Regions from separate parts of the Dermacoccus nishinomiyaensis genome, predicted to be linked through region 1. Evidence: predicted binding sites of a transcription regulator. Region 1 holds the regulator's gene; the other holds the start of a gene.

The links. Region 1 encodes HrcA, which represses chaperone genes, less so after heat shock. Its sites were predicted from a motif close to TTNGCACTCGNNNNNNNCGAGTGCNAA; they were not measured.
Region 2: groL (chaperonin GroEL) is a predicted target of HrcA. The motif match lies at 2,536-2,562, and genes of this name have one in related genera.

What each region holds. Positions count from the first base shown of each region.
Region 1 is NZ_UFXX01000002.1:44,291-53,632, forward strand. Features, by position in the region: gene DYE07_RS12030 (16S rRNA (uracil(1498)-N(3))-methyltransferase) at 1-328, opposite strand, end outside; gene dnaJ (molecular chaperone DnaJ) at 332-1,444, opposite strand; gene hrcA (heat-inducible transcriptional repressor HrcA) at 1,509-2,531, opposite strand; gene DYE07_RS12045 (DUF3097 domain-containing protein) at 2,803-3,684, shown strand; gene DYE07_RS12050 (DUF4870 domain-containing protein) at 3,836-4,306, shown strand; gene DYE07_RS12055 (hypothetical protein) at 4,551-5,003, shown strand; gene DYE07_RS14820 (hypothetical protein) at 4,966-5,124, opposite strand; gene hemW (radical SAM family heme chaperone HemW) at 5,234-6,466, opposite strand; gene DYE07_RS12065 (TDT family transporter) at 6,539-7,657, opposite strand; gene DYE07_RS12070 (LysR family transcriptional regulator) at 7,742-8,677, shown strand; gene DYE07_RS12075 (hotdog fold domain-containing protein) at 8,681-9,160, opposite strand; gene trmB (tRNA (guanosine(46)-N7)-methyltransferase TrmB) at 9,255-9,342, opposite strand, start outside.
Region 2 is NZ_UFXX01000001.1:2,467,796-2,477,137, reverse strand. Features, by position in the region: gene DYE07_RS11580 (PadR family transcriptional regulator) at 1-563, opposite strand, end outside; gene groL (chaperonin GroEL) at 745-2,382, opposite strand; gene DYE07_RS11570 (DUF3263 domain-containing protein) at 2,695-2,973, opposite strand; gene DYE07_RS11565 (uracil-DNA glycosylase) at 3,054-3,728, shown strand; gene DYE07_RS11560 (SGNH/GDSL hydrolase family protein) at 3,725-4,600, shown strand; gene modA (molybdate ABC transporter substrate-binding protein) at 4,667-5,467, shown strand; gene modB (molybdate ABC transporter permease subunit) at 5,469-6,293, shown strand; gene DYE07_RS11545 (ABC transporter ATP-binding protein) at 6,290-7,399, shown strand; gene DYE07_RS11540 (SDR family NAD(P)-dependent oxidoreductase) at 7,620-8,411, shown strand; gene DYE07_RS11535 (phosphatase PAP2 family protein) at 8,371-9,252, opposite strand.

The sequences.
Region 1 (9,342 bases):
CGTCGACGCCGAGCTCCGTCGCCGCCTCCACCGCCTGCAGGTCGCGATCGCCCTTAGCGAGCGCCTGGACGAGCGTGAACGTCACCGCCGGCGGCGTCTCGCGCGTCACCTCGCGCACGTGCGCCGTCAGCTCGCCCTTCGTGGTCTCTGCGACCACGGCGTGCGCGACGAGGCCGTGGCCGTCGGCGAGCAGGATCTGCTCACCGACACCCATCCGCTTGACGGTGACGGCGTGGCGTCCCTCGTCACCCGCGAGCACGACGGGTGCACCCGGCGGTATGTCGTCGGACAGAGCGCCGGGTGCGACGAAGTAGAGGTGCGCGGTCACGCCTCAGCCCTTCCAGGCCTGACGCAGCTTGCCGAGCAGGCCCTGGTTGACGGGCTGGAACTTCGGCGCCGGCGAGTCCTCTCCGCGCGACTCGGCGAACTGACGCAGCAGGTCGGCCTGCTCGGCCGTCAGCTTGCTCGGGGTGCGCACGTTGGCGTGCACGAGCAGGTCGCCGCGGTTGTCGGTGCGCAGCCGCGTGACGCCGAGGCCCTTGAGGGTGATGACGTCGCCGGGCTGCGTGCCGGCCTTGATGTCGATGTCGCGCGAGCCGTCGAGCGTCTCGAACGGCACCGTGGCGCCGAGCGCCGCGGCCGACATCGGCAGCTCGAGCGAGCAGTGCAGATCGTCGCCCTGACGCTGGAACATCGGGTGCTTCTCGACGCGTACCTCGACGTACAGGTCACCGGCGGGGCCGCCGCCGGGGCCGACCTCGCCTTCACCACGCAGCTGGATGCGCGTGCCGGTGTCGACGCCGGCGGGTACCTTGATCGTGATGGTGCGCGTGTCGCGCTTGCGGCCGTTGCCGTCGCACTCGAAACACGGGCTGTCGATGATGTCGCCGTACCCCTGGCACGCGGTGCACGGACGCGACGTCAACACCTGGCCGAGGAAGCTGCGCTGCACCTGCTGCGTCTGCCCCGCACCGCCGCACACGTCACACGTGTGCTTGCCCGTGCCGGGACGCGAACCGTCGCCATGACAGGTCGAGCAGACGACGGCCGTGTCGAACGTCAGCTCCTGCTCGCCGCCGAAGACGGCCGTGGCGAGTTGGATGTCGAGCGGCAGCAACGCGTCCTGGCCGTGCTGGACGCGGCTGCGCGGGCCGCCGCCTCCCCCTGCGGCACCCCCCGTGAAGAACGCGTCCATGATGTCGCTGAAGCTGAACCCGGCGCTACCGCCGGGCGCGTAGGGGTCGACGCCCTGGTCGTAGGCCGCCTTCTTCTGCGGATCGCCGAGCACGTCGTAGGCCTGCCCGACGCGCTTGAACTCCTCGGCCGCCTCCGGGGAGGGGTTGACGTCGGGGTGCAGCTTGCGGGCCTTCTTGCGGTAGGCGCGCTTGATCTCCTCGACGGAGGCCTCACGCGTGACACCGAGTTCGGCGTAGTAGTCGTTCACGAGCATCCTTGCTTTCGACGGGTGAAGATTTCGTCACTCATGTGGTCGTGGTGCGCCCGAGCCATCACTGCTCGAGAAGTTCGGAGACGTAGCGGGCGACCGCGCGCACGTTCGCCATCGTCTGCGGGTAGTCCATGCGGGTCGGGCCGAGCACGCCGAGCGTCGCGACGGCGTCGCTGCCGTAGGCCGTCGTCACGAGCGAGGTCGACTCGAGGCCTGCGAAGTCGTTCTCGGCGCCGATGCGGACGGTCACCTCGTGCGTCGGATCGTCGTCGCGTGTGCTGATGAGGCGCATGAGGACGACGTGCTCCTCCAGCGCCTCGAGAACACGGCTGACGCTGAGGCCCGCGTCGTCGCGCAGCCCGGCACGCGCGAGGTTCGCCGTCCCCGCGAGCACGACGCGCTCCTCCCGGTCCTCGGCGAACACCGCGGCGATCGTCGCGACGATCGTGTCGACGTCAGCACGCTGCCCCGGCTCGAACTCCGCGCCCAGCTCGGTCATGGCCGCGGCGGCCTCGGTGAGCAACCGCGCGCCGGAGACCTTGTTGACGCGCGCTCGCAGCGTCTGGACGAGGCGCTCGTCGTCGGCGGAGGCGACGGAGACGAGACGCTGCTCGATGCGACCTGAGTCGAGGATGACGACGAGCGACAGGCGCCCCTCGGCGACCGGCACCAGCTCGATGTGTCGCACCCGTGAGCGCCGCAGCGACGGGTACTGCATGACGGCGGCCTGGTTCGTCAGTGTGGCGAGCAGCCGGGCGGTGCGTTCGACGATGTCGTCGAGGTCGACGCTCTGACGCAAGAACGTCTCGATCGCGCGACGCTGTGTCGCGCTCAGCGGCCGCACCTGGCTGAGGCGGTCGACGAAGATTCGATAGCCGGCATCGGTGGGCACGCGACCGGCCGAGGTGTGCGGCGCGGAGATGAGACCGGCGTCCTCGAGGGCGGCCATGTCATTGCGGATCGTCGCGGCGGAGACGCCGAGCTGATGACGTTCGAGCAACGCCTTCGAACCCACCGGTTCGGACGTCGCGACATAGTCCTGCACGATGGCGCGCAGCACCTCGAGCCGCCGTTCGTCGCTCATGCGCTCACCTCCCGCGCCTCGATACCGTCCTTCGATCTGCAGTCCGTCCAAGATTGGCACTCACGCCGAGCGAGTGCCAAATCATGCGGGGTGTGTTCGCCCACAGCGTCGCGGGCGGTTCCCTCGCGCCGTCGTCCATCGTCCGTCGGTCGGCAGGCGCGCGCTCCCCGGCCCTCGGCGACGCCGCGACGGGCGCCTGGCTGCGCCCGCGACCATCGTTCTCGGCGCGCCGCGACGGCGGTTGTCGGTGGGCGGTTCTACCCTGATCGCCATGACCGACCGTTACGGCTCCGACGTCCTCTCCGGCGATTGGCGCGCGCCTCGACGTGGGCGTTCGCGCGAGGTGCCCGCTGAGCTCGACGTCGTCGTCGAGGACGCCCAGAGCGGTTACGTCGGCGCCGTCGTGCGCGTCGAGAAGTCGGGCGGGCAGCACGTCGTCTTCCTCGAGGATCGCTTCGGCAAGGCCCGCGGATTTCCGCTCGGCGCCGGCTTCCTCATCGATGGCGAACCCGTGACGCTCGTTGCGCCCCGACCCGCCACCGCCGCGCGCCTCGCCGAGCAGCAGACGCAGGCCGGGCGGACGGCGTCCGGTTCGCTCGCCGTCCCCGGGGCGAAGGCGCGCGTCGCGCTGGGTTCGCGAATTTTCGTCGAGGGACGGCACGACGCCGAACTCGTCGAGAAGGTGTGGGGTGACGACCTGCGCATCGAGGGCGTCGTCGTCGAATACCTCGAGGGCGTCGACGATCTCGCGGCCGTCATCCGCGACTTCCGACCCGAGAAGGGACGCCGCCTCGGCATCCTCGTCGACCACCTCGTGCCCGGCACGAAGGAGGCACGAATCGTCGAGAAGGCACGCGCCCTGCCGCAGGCACGCGACCACGTGCTCATCGTCGGCCACCCCTACGTCGACGTGTGGCAGTCCGTACGACCCGAGCGGCTCGGCTGGTCGAAGTGGCCCGTCATCCCCAAGGGGCAGTCGTGGAAGCACGGCATCCTCGCCGAGCTCGGCTGGCCGCACGCGACGCAGGCGGACGTCGCGCGCGGATGGAAGCAGATCCTCGGCACCGTGCGCACGTACGCCGACCTGCAACCCGAACTGCTCGGACGCGTCGAGGAGCTCATCGACTTCGTCACCGACCCCGCGCAGCAGTGAGACGCCGGGATGGCGCGGCGTGCGCCGACATCATCCCCGGGATGGACGCCGGGGCCCGCGAATATCGATCCCGCGGGGGATGCGCTCGGGACGCAGACACGGAATCATGGTCAGTGAACGAGAGATTCACCCTTCGACACCAGGAGACGTCGTGAGCAACTCCCAGCCGTACCCCTACCCCGACGAGCGCACGCAGGGCCAGGGAACCGGACGGCTGGCCGGCGCTCCGTACGGCGCCGAGCCGCCCGTCACCGGCCAGGGTCACCTCAGCGATGACGAGCGCGCCGCCTCGATCGTCGCGCACCTGTCGGCGCCGGCCGCCGCGATCCTGTCTGCGGGATGGGTGAGCTTCCTCGGCCCGCTCATCGTGTGGTTCATCTACAGAAACCGCTCCGCCGCGGTGCGCCGCGCAGCGGCCGGGGCGTTCAACTTCAACGTTGCGTTCTCGATTCTCTACATCGTCGGTTGGGTTCTGGTCTTAACCCTCGTCGGCATTCCCGTCGCGCTCGTGCTCTGGGCCGTCATCTTCCTCGTCGCCGCGTGGTGCCACGTCAAGGGAGCGCTGCGCTCGGCGCGTGGCGAGAGCTACGACTACCCGTTCCAGATCCGCATCCTCAACTGATGCGGCCCACGTCGCGACGCCCCGCCCCAACAGCGCACCTCGTGTGAGCGCTGGGCTCGCCCCCACCCCTGACAACGTTCCCTCGGCACCCCGTGCCGCGGCGCTTCGTCCTACCCGATTTAAGAAAAGAATCATCATCCCTGCCCTGACCCCGGCCCCCCGTTAGCGCGAGGGCGTCGCCGCCGTCGACAAGCGTTCGGCGCTCAAGAACGTCCTCGGTGCCCTCGGCCTCCTGCTGCTCGCCATGTTCGCTGGCAGTCTCGTCGCCGCCGTCGGTGATCTGTTCGGCGACAGCGAGAACGGCCTCGTGACGCCGATCGGCGTCGTGACGATGGCGCTGCAGCTCGCGATCGCGGCCTTCGTCTTCCGCCGGGCCTGGCACATCACCTCACGCGACCTCGGCTTCGTCAAGGAGGGCGCGCTGGGTTCCTGGCTCGTCGGCGCACGGGGCGGCATCGCCGCCATCACCATCGTCTGGGGCGCCAACCACCTGCTCGGGGGCGTCGACTTCTCGCCCAAGATCACCGCCTCCGGAAAACGCGAACTCGCCCAGGATGAGCGAGGCGCCCGCGCCGATGAGGATCGCCCCCAGGACGCGGAAAACCGAACTCTCGGCCGCGGTGTTCATGACCGCGCCGGCCAAGCAGCGCGAAGATGCCTTAGACGGCGTGGCGGACGTGGACGCCGTCCTCGGTGACGTTGTCCTTGAACGGACCCTTGCCGGCGCGGATGAGGCGCGTCACGAGGAAGGTGACGACGATGGAGATGGAGACGAACAGGAGCGGCAGCGTCGTCGTCGAGTAGTCGGAGTCGTTCATCGGCGCCCCCTTCGGTCGTCGGGGTCGGCGCAGGCGGGCACGCAGGGGCCCGGGGATCGCCGCTGAGGCTAGGCCAGCCCCGGGAGGCAGGCGTCTCGGTGCGCGCGGCTCAGATCGCGAGCAGCGCCCGCACGACGGTGTCGGTGAGCAGGCGACCGCGCAGCGTCAGACGAACTCGTTTGTCGCGCACCGCTGACGGGCCGTCGATCAGCCCCGAGGCGACGATGCCGGCGACGGCGCGTCGCCCGTCATCGTCGAGCATGTCGAGAGGAAGTCCCTCGGCGAGGCGCACCTGGAGCAGGACGCGTTCCTCATAGCGCTGACGCTCTTCGAGCAGTTCGCGTGCCAGCGCCGGCGAGAGCCCCGCGTTGACGCGTTGGGCGTAGGCGCGCGGATGTTTGACGTTCCACCAGCGCACGCCGCCGACGTGGCTGTGCGCGCCGGGGCCGACACCCCACCACGGCTCGTCGCGCCAGTACGCGAGGTTGTGGCGGCACTGCGTCTGCGGCGAGCGCGCCCAGTTCGACACCTCGTACCAGTCGTACCCGGCATCCGCGAGCAAGGCGTCGGCGAGCTCGTACTTGTCGGCCTCGTCGTCGTCATCGGGCAGGGGCAGCTCGCCGCGACGCACCTGCGCCCCCATCTTCGTGCCCTCCTCGACGACGAGGGCGTAGGCGCTGATGTGGTCGGGCTCCAACGCGATCGCCGCGTCGAGCGAGGTGCGCCAGTCGTCGAGACTCTCACCCGGCGCGCCGTAGATGAGATCGATGCTGACCTGCAGCCCGACGTCCTTCGCGGCGCGCACGGCGCGTTCGACGTTGGCCGGGTCGTGCGTGCGCTCGAGCGTCGCGAGCACGTGCGGGACGGCCGACTGCATGCCGATGCTGACGCGCGTGAAACCACCGTCGGCGAGGGTGCGCAGGTAGGTCTCGTCGACCGAATCGGGGTTGGCCTCCGTCGTGACCTCGCACCCCTCGGCGAGACCGAACAGCTCGCGCGCCTTCGCGAGGATGCGGACGAGGTCGTCGGCGGGCAGCATCGTCGGGGTGCCGCCGCCGATGAAGACGGTCTCGATGACGGGGACGCCGCTGGGTGCCTCGCCCAGCTCGCGTGCCGCGAGATCCAGCTCGCGCAGCGCGGCGTCCGCGTACGTGCTGACGCTCGCGCCCGGCTCACCGAGCTCGGTGAGCGTGTAGGTGTTGAAGTCGCAGTAACCGCAGCGCGTCACGCAGAACGGCACGTGGACGTACAGCCCGAACGCCCCGCCTGCCAGCGTCGCGAGCGCGGCGGACGGGAGAGCACCGTCGTCAGGGGCGGGGATTCCGTCGGGCATCTGCGGCATCCGGTCATTGTCTCACCGCTCGGCGCCGCACCGCGGCCGTCCGCCAGTCGCGCGCCCAGCTCCTCGCGGTGTTCAGGCGTGACGCAGAGCGCGCTGGTGGCGCACCGCGAGCAGCGAGCTGATCGCGCAGACGCTCCACGTGCCGAGCAGGAAGAGGTACAGCGCGCCGCCGGCCCACGTGAAGATCGCGTGGTGCGAGCTGCGCCCCAGCATCGTCGAGCCGAGCACGAGCGTGCCGACGGGGAACGTCATGCCCCACCAGCCGGGGCTGAACGGCATGCGCTTGGTGAAGCCGCGCACAGTCATGGCGAGGGCCCAGGCGACGAGCGGCACCCCGATCGTCAGCATGACGTAGCCGTAGACGTGGCCGATCTGCGTCACCGTCGTCGCGAACGGGCCCTGCAGCATCGACGCCGACTGCTTCGCGATGGCTTGCGCGGCCGCGCTCGACTGCCCGACGACACCGAGCGGCAGCCACGCGGTGATCGACGCCGCGAGCGGCAGTGGCTCGACGAGCCAGTGGTGACGGTAGGCGATCGCGAAGATGATGGCCCCCAGCACGAGGGCGACGAAGAAGCAGGCCGCGCTCGCGATCAGCATCCACACGCGCGCCTGCGGGCTGCTCAGCCAGCCGACGATGCCGGCGCCGACGGTCGCCGAGACCATCGGCGGGACGACGGCCAGGCCCCACACCGTCGTCGGGGTGCTCGGGTCGACGACGAGCAGACGGGCCGGGACGGCGACGGCGGTGGCGAGGCCGATGACGGTACCGATGGCCCACAGGACGAGGTCGGCCCGCCAGGCTGCGTCGCTCAGGCCCGAGGAGATCGCCGGGAGCACCGCGGACGTCGCCGATCCGACGGCGAGGACGCCCATCGACACCATCCCCCACTGCGCCATCGCGACGGGGTTCGCGACGCTCGCGCGGAAGGCAGCGCGATCGCGAGCGATGCGCGCCACGAACGACACGGTGAGGACGACGAGCAGGGTGCAGGCGATGAGCCAGAAGCCCACGGCGAGCGTGTGGCCGAACGGGATGACGTCGGTGCGCAGCTCGCTCAACGTGCCCAGGATCGCGCTGCCCATGACGCTGCCGTACCAGGCCGGGGACGCCGCGGGCACCGTCGGGTTCTCGAAGAACGAGCCGGTGGTGCGGTGAGGCATGACGTCGGTGGCGGTGGCTGTGCTCATGGGTTCCATGCTTCCGCCGTGTCGGCTCGACCGGTAGCCCTATATCCGGCATGGGGGTATGTGCTTCGCATATAGGCTGGAGTGGTGACGACCTGGCCCGACCTCGCGACGCTCGAACTGCTCGTGGCACTCGCCGACGAGGGCTCGCTCAGTGCGGCCGCCCGACGCTGCGGGGTGGCGCAACCCAACGCGAGTCGCAGCATCGCCCGGCTGGAGCGCAGGCTCGGCCTGTCGCTCATCCATCGCGCGACGACCGGTGCCCGCGTCACGACCGACGGCCTGCTCGTCGTCGAATGGGCGCGCGCGACGCTCGAGGCGGCGCGCGCCCTCGAGACGGGAGTCGCGGCACTGCGCGCTCGTACGCAGGCGCCGCTCGTCGTCATGGCGAGCCAGACGGTCGCCGAACACCTGTTACCGGGATGGATCGCGGGGTGGCAGCACGCCGCGGGTGGCGCGGGCGCCGGTGGCGCTTCCCCTCACGACCCATCGCTTGGCGAGACGCGCGGCATCTCGGTAGCCGTCGGCAACACGACGGAGGTGCTCGCCGCGGCACGCGGCGGTGAGGTGGATCTGGGGTTCATCGAGGGCCCCGGCGCTCCGCGCGGGTTGAACTCCGTCGTCGTCGCGCATGACGACCTCGTGCTCGTCGTCGCGCCGCAGCATCCGTGGGCCGCGAGCTCACGTGTCCGCGCCGAGGAACTGGCGGCCACACCGCTCGTCGCGCGCGAGTCGGGCTCGGGCACGCGGGTGGCCTTGCGCCGCGCCCTCGCGCCGCTCGATGTCGCTCCCCCGGCGCTCGCGCTGGCGAGCAACGCCGCCGTGCGGGTTTCCGCCGCGGCCGGGACGGCTCCCGCCGTCCTCAGCCGGCTCGCTGTCGACGACGCGCTGCGTGCGGGCACCCTCGTGGAGGTCGGCGTCGACGGCGTCGACCTCACCCGCAACCTGAGGGCCGTCTGGGCCGGCCCACGGCGGTTGACGAACCCCGCCGCCGCGGCGCTTCTGGCCACGGCGGCGGGGTGAACGTCACTTCTTCTTCTTGGCCGAGACGTAGATCGGGATGATGCCCTCGACGGCGACCGTGCCGTCCTTGACGAGGCGCCCCGTCACCTTGACGTCGACCTGGAACGGCGGCTCCTTGTCCCAGTCCTCCGGCGTCGTCTCGGCGACGCACACGATGTCGCCGGGCGTCTTCGCGACGTAGTCGAGCGTGATGCCCTTGGGGATCCAGCGCATGTCGTCGGGCGTCGTCGCCTCCGCGAGCAGCCCCATGGCGCACTCCATGCCGTTGGCGATGGCGATGGCGTGCACGGTGCCGATGTGGTTCTGCACACCCCACCACTTCTTGATCTTCACGACGCCGCGGTGCGGCTCCATCGTCTGGACCATCGGGGCGACCGTGCGGAAGTAGGGCGCCTTGAGCGCGAACGCGGCCGAGAACGCTGCGCGCCCCGCCTTGTCGTTCTTCGCGGTGAGCTTTTTGTACATGCCGTAGACCTGATTCATGGCCCCAAGGTTACCCGCGAGTATCGGCGTTCGCGCCCGATCAGCCGCGCCGGGGACACCGAGCCCGAACGCCGTGGGGACCGCGCGGCACCGCTCAGTTGGCTCGCTTCACCTCGAGGTCGCGCACGATGCGCTCGACCTTGAGACCCTTCGTCTCGAAGCGGGTCGTCGTGCGGCCCTCG
Region 2 (9,342 bases), on a different contig from region 1:
TGCACCTGCACGCAGGAGGTGGGCAGCGTCTCGCCGCTCAGCAGCGCCACCATCTCGTCGCACCACTCGAGCATGGCGCGTTCGGTGCGGATGCCCCCGCGCAGGACGGCGTAGGTCGGACGCTCCTCGTCGCTGAGGGATGACGGATCGGGGTAGTGCCTCGCGCAGTTGGCCTCGAAGTAGGCGAGCTGGGCGGCGTGCTCGTCGCGATGACGGCGGATGTCGGCGACGACGGCGTCCGCGTCGCCGAAGCGCATGCCGCGCACCTTGACGGCGAACTCGGAGCGCAGCGTCTCGCTCGGGGTGGGTGTGCGCGTCCACGCGAGTAGTTCCGCGCGACCGGCCGGGGCGATCGTGTAGACGCGACGGTCGGGGCGCCCCTCGCCCGCCTCGGTGCGGACCTCGACGAGGCCTGCGTCCGCCATCTTGGCGAGGACGCGGTAGATCTGCTGGTGCGTCGCGCTCCAGAAGAACCCGAGCGAACGGTCGAAGCGCCGCGTCAGGTCATACCCGCTCGCCTCGCGCTCGGCGAGGGACACGAGCAACGCATGCTGCAACGACATGCACTTAGTTTCATATGCGCAGATGCGCATGTCAACCGCCTCGATGTTGCCCGCGATTCGAGGCGCGTCACGCCCGAAACCCGGGCAACATCGCGAGAGGAAGTGCTCCCTGGACGACAAAAGGCTGACGCCCGCCCGAGCATTCACTCAGGCGGGCGTCAGCCCGTGGAGGCGCGCTTTCTCAGAAGCCCATACCGCCCATGCCACCGTCCATGCCCGCCGCAGCGTCAGCGCCGGCGTTCTTCTCCGGCTTGTCAGCGATGACGGCCTCGGTCGTGAGGAACAGCGCCGCGATGGACGCAGCGTTCTCCAGCGCCGAACGCGTCACCTTCGCCGGGTCGATGATGCCCGAGGCGATCATGTCGACGTACTCACCGCTCGCAGCGTTCAGACCCTGACCGGCGGGAAGCGAGCGCACCTTCTCGACGATGACGCCCGGCTCGAGGCCCGCGTTCGTCGAGATCTGCTTGAGCGGAGCCTCGGCAGCGACGCGAACGATGTTCGCACCCGTCGCCTCGTCGCCCTCGAGAGCGGAGAAGGCCGACTCGGCGTCCTTCGTCGCCTGGATGAGCGCGACGCCACCACCGGCGACGATGCCCTCCTCGACGGCTGCCTTCGCGTTGCGCACGGCGTCCTCGATGCGGTGCTTGCGCTCCTTGAGCTCGACCTCCGTCGCGGCACCCGCCTTGATGACGGCGACGCCGCCGGCGAGCTTCGCGAGGCGCTCCTGCAGCTTCTCGCGGTCGTAGTCGGAGTCGGAGTTCTCGATCTCGGCGCGGATCTGCGCCACGCGGCCCTTGATCTGCTCGTCGTCGCCAGCACCTTCGACGATCGTCGTCTCATCCTTCGTCACGACGATCTTGCGGGCGCGGCCGAGCATGTCGAGCTCGGTCGACTCGAGCTTGAGGCCGACCTCCTCGGAGACGACCTGGCCGCCCGTGAGGATAGCGATGTCACCGAGCATCGCCTTGCGGCGGTCGCCGAAGCCGGGAGCCTTGACGGCGACGGCCTTGAACGTGCCGCGGATCTTGTTGACGACGAGCGTCGACAGGGCCTCGCCCTCGACGTCCTCGGCGATGATCGCGAGGGGCTTGCCGGACTGCATGACCTTCTCCAGGACGGGCAGCAGGTCCTTGATGTTCGAGATCTTCGAGTTGACGATGAGGATGTACGGGTCGTCGAGGACGGCCTCCATGCGCTCGGTGTCGGTGACGAAGTAGCCCGAGATGTAGCCCTTGTCGAAGCGCATGCCCTCGGTCAGCTCGAGGTCGAGGCCGAACGTGTTCGACTCCTCGACCGTGATGACGCCTTCCTTGCCGACCTTGTCCATCGCCTCGGCGATGAGCTCACCGATCTGCGGGTCAGCGGCGGAGATGGACGCGGTCGCAGCGATCTGCTCCTTCGTCTCGATCTCCTGGGCGTGCTCGAGCAGCTGCTTGCTGACGGCGTCGACGGCCGTCTGGATGCCGCGCTTCAGCGCCATCGGGTTCGCGCCGGCCGCGACGTTGCGCAGACCCTCGCGCACCATCGCCTGGGCGAGGACGGTGGCCGTCGTCGTGCCGTCACCGGCGACGTCGTCGGTCTTCTTCGCAACTTCCTTGACGAGCTCGGCGCCGATCTTCTCGTACGGGTCCTCCAGCTCGATCTCCTTGGCGATCGAGACACCGTCGTTGGTGATCGTGGGGGCGCCCCACTTCTTCTCCAGCACGACGTTGCGGCCCTTGGGGCCGAGGGTCACCTTCACGGCGTCGGCGAGCGTGTTCATGCCGCGCTCGAGGCCGCGACGGGCCTCCTCGTCGAAAGCAATGGTCTTGGCCATGGCTGTGGTTCCTCCACGTGACGTTCGGATCGACCACATCAGCGCCCGCGACGGACGGACCCGATCACGCGCCGGTCATGTCGGCGCGCCCCGAACCCTCACTGCTGCAGTCAGGCTTTTGTCACTCTCACGATCAGAGTGCTAACCCCATGATTAGCACTCGCCCCCACCGAGTGCAAACCCTCCGCGCACGCACCCGCGTGTTGTTCGCTCATAGCGGCACCCCGACGTCTGTCGTGCGGCTGCCAAGATGGGCTGCGGCGCCACGAGAGCGGCGACATGCGGGGACGTGGCGGCGCGCTGAGCCGCGGTTCAGACGGTGCGTCGACGCCCCGCGCGGCGTCGCTGGATCCGCTTCACGAGCAACGGATCCGCGGCGAGCGCCGCCTCGGTGTCGGCGAGCTTGTTGAGCTGCTGGTAGTACTGCGTGCTCGTCAGCCCGAAGCGCTCCTTGATCGCCGCTTCCTTGGCGCCGGGCAGCTTCCACCACTCGCGTTCGAAGGCGAGCATCGCACGGTCGCGCTCGCTCAGCCCGGGCGCGTCGGCGTCACCGGGCACGTGGGCACCCGCGGGGGTCTCGATCATGGCCATCCGCTCAGGATACGAGGCCGCCCGGCCCGTTCCAACCGCGCTCGGGGCGGGTTGTCAGACCCGCGCGATAGGTTGGACACATGCCTCGTCCGTACGACGAACTCGTCCACCCGAGCTGGGTCGAACCCCTCGCGCCCGCCGCCGAGCACATCGCCGCCGCGGGGGCGTTCCTGCGTGACGAGGTGGCCGCGGGGCGCGGCTACCTGCCTGCGGGCGACGCCGTGCTGCGCGCGTTCACGCAGCCGTTCGACGAGGTGCGCGTCCTCGTCGTCGGCCAGGACCCGTACCCGACGCCCGGGCACCCGATCGGCCTGAGCTTCGCCGTCGCACCCGACGTGCGGCCCATCCCCCGCAGCCTCGCGAACATCTACACCGAACTGCACGACGACCTCGGTATCACCCCACCCGAGCACGGTGACCTGTCGGCGTGGACCGATCAGGGGGTGCTGCTGCTCAACCGCGTCCTGACGGTGCAGCCCGGCAAGCCGGCGAGCCATCGCGGCAAGGGCTGGGAGCACGTCACCGCGACGGCGATCAACGCGCTCGTCGAGCGCGAGCAGCCCCTCGTCGCCATCCTGTGGGGGCGCGACGCGCGCTCACTCGCGCCGCACCTCGGCGACACGCCGACCGTCGAGTCGGCCCACCCCTCACCGTTGTCGGCCCGCGGCGGCTTCTTCGGCAGCAAGCCGTTCAGCCGCACCAACGCCCTGCTCGAAGAACTCGGCACGCACACGATCGATTGGCGCATCCCGTGACAGACACGACCCCCGACACCCGTACCGCCGAAGAGGCGCCCGCGGCCCGCAGCGGCCACGAGCGGACGTGGCGGCGCTACGTCGCCATCGGTGACTCCTTCACCGAGGGCATGAGCGACCCCGACCCGCGTCAGGACGACGCCTACCTCGGCTGGGCCGACCGGCTCGCCGTCGACCTCGCTCAGGTCGCCGACGGCGCGGGGCACGCATTTGAGTACGCGAACCTCGCGATCCGGGGCAAGCTGCTCGCCGACGTCGTCGGCCCGCAGCTCGACGCCGCGCTCGCGATGCAGCCCGACCTCGTCAGCATGGTCGGCGGCGGCAACAACATCATGCGCCCGAACGTCGACCTCGACGACGTTGCCGATCAGCTCGAGGCCGCCGTCGTCCGCCTCAAGGACGCCGGAGCCGACGTCATGCTCGCGACGATGGTCAACCCCACGGGTTCGAAGATCATGACCCGCTTGCGACCGCGCATCAGCTGGCACATCGCGAACCTGTGGGGCATCGCGCAGCGACACGACTGCTACGTGCTCGACGTGTGGGGCATGCGTGCACTGCGGGACATGCGCATGTGGGGTGCCGACCGCCTGCACCTGTCCCCCGAGGGCCACCGCCGTGTCGCGCAGCAGGCGGCGTGGACGCTGGGCCTGCCGACCGAGGGCGACTGGCTCGACCTGCTCCCGCCGCTCGAACCGAAGCCAGCCCGTCAGCGCCTGGCGGAGAACGCCGAGTGGTCGAAGGAATACTTCGGCCCGTGGATCGAACGCCGCCTGCGCGGCACGAGCTCGGGTGACGGGCGTGAGGCGAAACGCCCCCACCCGATGCCGATCGACCCGAGCGTCGCCGCCGAGCTGTTCCGACGGGCCTGACCACCCCGGCGTCCTCGCCCCGAGAACCGATCCGATCAGCCGACCGAGAGACAGAAGGCCACGAGGATGAATCGTTCCCTCACGACGGCGACCGCCGCCACCGCATCCGCCGCCGTGCTGGGTCTGTCCGGCTGCGGCGGGTCGAGCAGCACGAACTCGTCGGGCTCGAACGCCGCCGGCAGCTCCTCGGCCACGGCGAGCTCGAGCAAGACCATCACCGTCCTCGCCGCGGCCTCGCTCACCGAGAGCTTCACCAAGCTCGCCGAGGACTTCGAGAAGAACCACCCCGGCGTCGAGATCAAGATGAGCTTCGCAGGCAGCCAGGACATCGTGCGCCAACTCAAGGGTGGTGCACCGGCCGACGTCGTCGCCATGGCCGACACGACGACGCCCAAGACGATGCCGGCCGACATCACGCAGGGCAAGACCTGGACCGACTTCGCGACGAACGAACTCGAGATCGCGACGCCCAAGGGCAACCCGGGCCACGTCACCGACCTCGCGAGCCTCGCGAAGGTCAGCACCGTGCTGTGCGCCAAGACCGTGCCGTGCGGGCGCGCCGCCGACAAGGCGCTGGCGAAGGCGAACGTCCACGCGCACGTCGTCAGTTACGAGCAGAACGTCAAGTCGACGCTCGCGAAGGTCTCCTCCGGTGACGCGGACGCCGCGGTCGTGTACCGCACGGACGTCAAGGCCGCCGGTGACAAGGTGACGGGCGTCGATATCGCGTCCGGCTCGAACGTCAAGACGACGCTGCCGATCGCGACGTGGAGCAACAACGAGTACGCCAAGCAGTTCGTGCAGCTCATCACCGGCGCCGAGGGCCGCAAGGTGCTGAGCGACGCCGGGTTCGGCTCGCCGAGCTGACGTGAGCGCCCCCAGCGCCAGCAGAACGAGCCCCACCCGCCGCGCCCCCGATGCCGGCGGTGTGGTGCTCGGGGTGTTCGCAGCGGTCGCGGTCGCGTTCGTCGTCGTCCCGCTCGTTGCGCTGCTGCTGGAGGTGCGCTGGTCGCACTTCGCCGCCGACCTGCAGACCGCCGGCACACGCGAAGCTCTCCTGCTGTCGCTTCGCACCACGACGACGACGGCAGCCCTGTCCGCACTGTTCGGCACCCCTCTCGCCTGGTGGCTCTCACGCCTGCGGGGGCGTGCCGCCGCGTGGCTGCGGGCGCTCGTCACGGTCCCCCTCGTGCTGCCGCCCGTCGTCGCCGGTGTCGCCCTGCTCGACGCGTGGGGGCGCGGCGGCCTCATCGGCACGGTGCTGCAGGACAGCTTCGGCACGTCGCTGCCCTACTCGTGGGTGCGCGTCGTGCTGGCCGAGACGTTCGTCGCGATGCCGTTCTTCGTCGTCGCCGCCGAAGGCGCGTTCCGCGGCATCGACGCTCGGTGGGCGCGCACCGCCACCGTGCTCGGCGCGAGCCGCTGGTACACGCTGCGCCGCGTCCTCATCCCGATGGCGGCGCCCGGCCTGCTCGCGGGGTTGACGCTCTCCTGGGCACGCGCTCTCGGTGAGTTCGGTGCGACGATGACCTTCGCCGGCAGCTTCCCCGGCACGACCCAGACGGGCCCCCTCGCGGTGTATCAGGCGCTCGACATCAGTCAGGACGCCGCCACCGCCCTCGCGGCCCTCATGCTCGGCATCTGCCTCGTCGTGCTCGCCTTGCTGCGCGGACGCTGGAGCGGTGTGCGATGAACCCGTCTTTCTCGCCCGAACCGCCTGAGACGCCCGAACCGGAGGGGTTGAGCTTCGCCGGCACGATGCGGCGCGGCTCGTTCGAGCTCGAGGCCGCGTTCACGTGCGCTCCGGGCGAGGTGCTCGGGGTGCTCGGCCCCAACGGCAGCGGCAAGTCGACGCTCGTGGCCGGCATCAGCGGCCTCGAACATCTCACGAGCGGTGAGCTGCGCGTCGGGGAAGCCTGTTGGGACGACGGGCGCGGTCACGCCGTGCCCCCCGGCCGCCGTCAGGTGGGTCTCATGACCGCGGCGGGCGACATCTTCGGCCATCTCGACGCCCTCGAGAACGTCGCGTTCGGGCTGCGGGCGCGGGGCGTATCGCGCTCCGCCGCGCGCCGTCGTGCGCGGCAGGAGCTCGAGCAGGTGGGCATCGCCGACCTCGCGAGCCGCCGTCCGCACGAGTTGTCGTCAGGCCAGGCACAACGCGTCGCTCTGGCCCGTGCACTGGCCCTCGCCCCTCGGGTGCTGCTGCTCGACGAGCCGCTCTCGGCCATCGACCAGAGCGGCCGCGACGAGTTGCGCGCGCTGCTCGGCGAGCGCCTCGCGCGCACCGACGCCGTCACCCTGCTCGTCACCCACGACCCGCTGGAGGCACTGACGCTCGCCGACCGGCTGCTGTTCCTCGAAGCCGGGCGCGTGACGCAGCTCGCCCCGCCGCAGGAGGTCGTGCGCTATCCGCGCACGGCGTTCGCCGCCCGCGTCGTCGGCCTCAACCTGTGGCGAGGGACGAGCGACGGTCGCGCCATCACGACGCCGGGTGGCGCCCGCATCATGGCCGCCGACGTGCCGCCGTCGGGCGAGCGGGCGTTCGCGGCCTTCGCGCCGACCGCGGTCTCGCTGTGGCGCGAGGTGCCCGCCGGATCGCCTCGCAACACCTGGCCGCTCGTCGTGCAGCAGATCGAGCACACCGGGACGTCGGCCCGCGTGCACCTGCGGGGTGACGCAGGCGTCGCGGCCGATCTCGTGGCCGACGTGACGCTCGAGGCCGTCACCGAACTCGGCCTGCACCGCGGCTCGCACGTCGCAGCGAGCGTCAAGGCCACCGACGTCACGCTGTACCGCTGAGCCCCAGCGCGCGAGCTCCTCCTGCCTTCCTGCACCATCGCGACGGCCTCGCCCGACCCTCTTGCGCCCAGTTGCACCCGGGTGCTCTTGCACGCAGGTGCATCTGGGCGCACCGAGGCGGGGCCGCCGCGTCGTCGGAGCGACACGACGAGCCAGGCGCCGCGGGAACGAGGGTGACCCACCCCACATTTAATTCGCACCGCTCGTTAGAGTGCGTCACATGAAGATCACGCAGCACACCGTCGCTCTCATCTCCGGTGCCGGCTCGGGCCTCGGCGAGGCCACCGCCCGCCGCCTGCACGCCGACGGCGCGGCCGTCGTCATCGCCGACCTACCGAGTTCGAACGGCCAGGCCGTCGCCGACGACCTGGGCGAGCGCGCCCTGTTCGTCCCCACCGACGTGCGCGACGAGGAGCAGGTGCGCCAGGGCGTCAACGCCGCCGCCGAACTCGGTGAGCTGCGCATCGCCGTCGCCTGCGCCGGGGTCGGCACCCCGGGGCGCGTGCTCGGCAAGAACGGCGTCCACGCGCTCGAGAAGTACCGCACCGTCATCGACATCAACCTCGTCGGCACCTTCAACGTGCTGCGTCTGGCCGCCGAGGCGATGGTCGCGAACGAGCCCTCCCCCACCGACGACGGCGCGCCGGACGCACACGGTGACCGCGGCGTCATCGTCATGACGGCCAGCGCCGCCGCTTACGACGGCCAGATCGGTCAGGCGGCCTACGCCTCGAGCAAAGGCGGCATCGTCGGGCTGACGCTCCCCGCCGCCCGCGACCTCGCCGACAGCCACATCCGTGTCATGACGATCGCGCCCGGCACGATGGAGACGCCGATGCTCGCGGGGCTGCCGGAGGCGGCGCGCGAATCGCTCGGCAAGGTCGTGCCGCACCCCTCGCGCCTCGGCCGCCCGAGCGAGTACGCGGCACTCGTCGAGCACATCGTCGCGAACCCGCTGCTCAACGGTGAGGTCATTCGTCTCGACGGTGCGCTGCGTATGCCGCCGAAGTGAACCCCGGGTCCTCGTCCCAGATCTTCACTTCGGCCCCGCGCAGCAGGTTGACGTACAGAAGACCGAAACCGAAGAGTGCGATGCCACCGACGACGTCGAGGACGAAGTGGTTGCCCGTCGCCATGACGTCCCAGTACGTGACGAGCGGGTAGAGCCAGGCGGCGCGGGCCCACACGGGCCGGCGCCGCTTCCACGTGTCGTACACGACGTAGGCGACCCAGGTGGACCAGGCGCAGTGCAGGCTCGGCATCGCGGCGTACAGGTTGGCCGATTGCGACGGGTCACGCGCGAGGCGGCCGCCCATGATGTTGTAGACGGCGTTGATGTCGATCATGCCGTCGACGGCAAACCGGGGCGGGGCCATCGGCAGCAACCAGAACACGAGCAGGCTGGGCAGCGTCATCGCGATGAGCAACCGTCTGAGGCGCCGGAACCCGTCCGGGTTCATCCACCAGGCCCACGCGAGCGCGATGGGCACCGTCGCGAGCACCATGCCGTAGTAGTACCCGGCGCCCTGCGCGAGGACGGGCACCTCGGCGAGCGATGAGTTGAGCCATCGTTCGATGTCGATGCGCAGCCACTGCTCCAGGTCGAACAGGCGGTGCGCATGCCGGACCGACTCGTCGTGCTCTCCGCGGATGTGCTCCTGCGCGAACGTGAAGTACTGGAAGAACATCCAGAACAGGAACAACTCGATGAGTAGCGCCGGGCGGCCACCGAGCGGGCGCACGAGCGCCCTGACGAAGCGGGGCGGCGGCTCGGTGGTGCTCAGCGAGAAGTCGTCACGCGACGGCGTCAGGTCGCGCATCGAACGCTCGGCAGGCGTGAGGGAGTCGGGCATGCCACTCCTCACCTCGTCGCGGCCGTCGAACAAAACACGTCAGTGTATCCCCGCGCACTCGGGCAGGCCGAGCCTCGGGGGCGGGCCCGC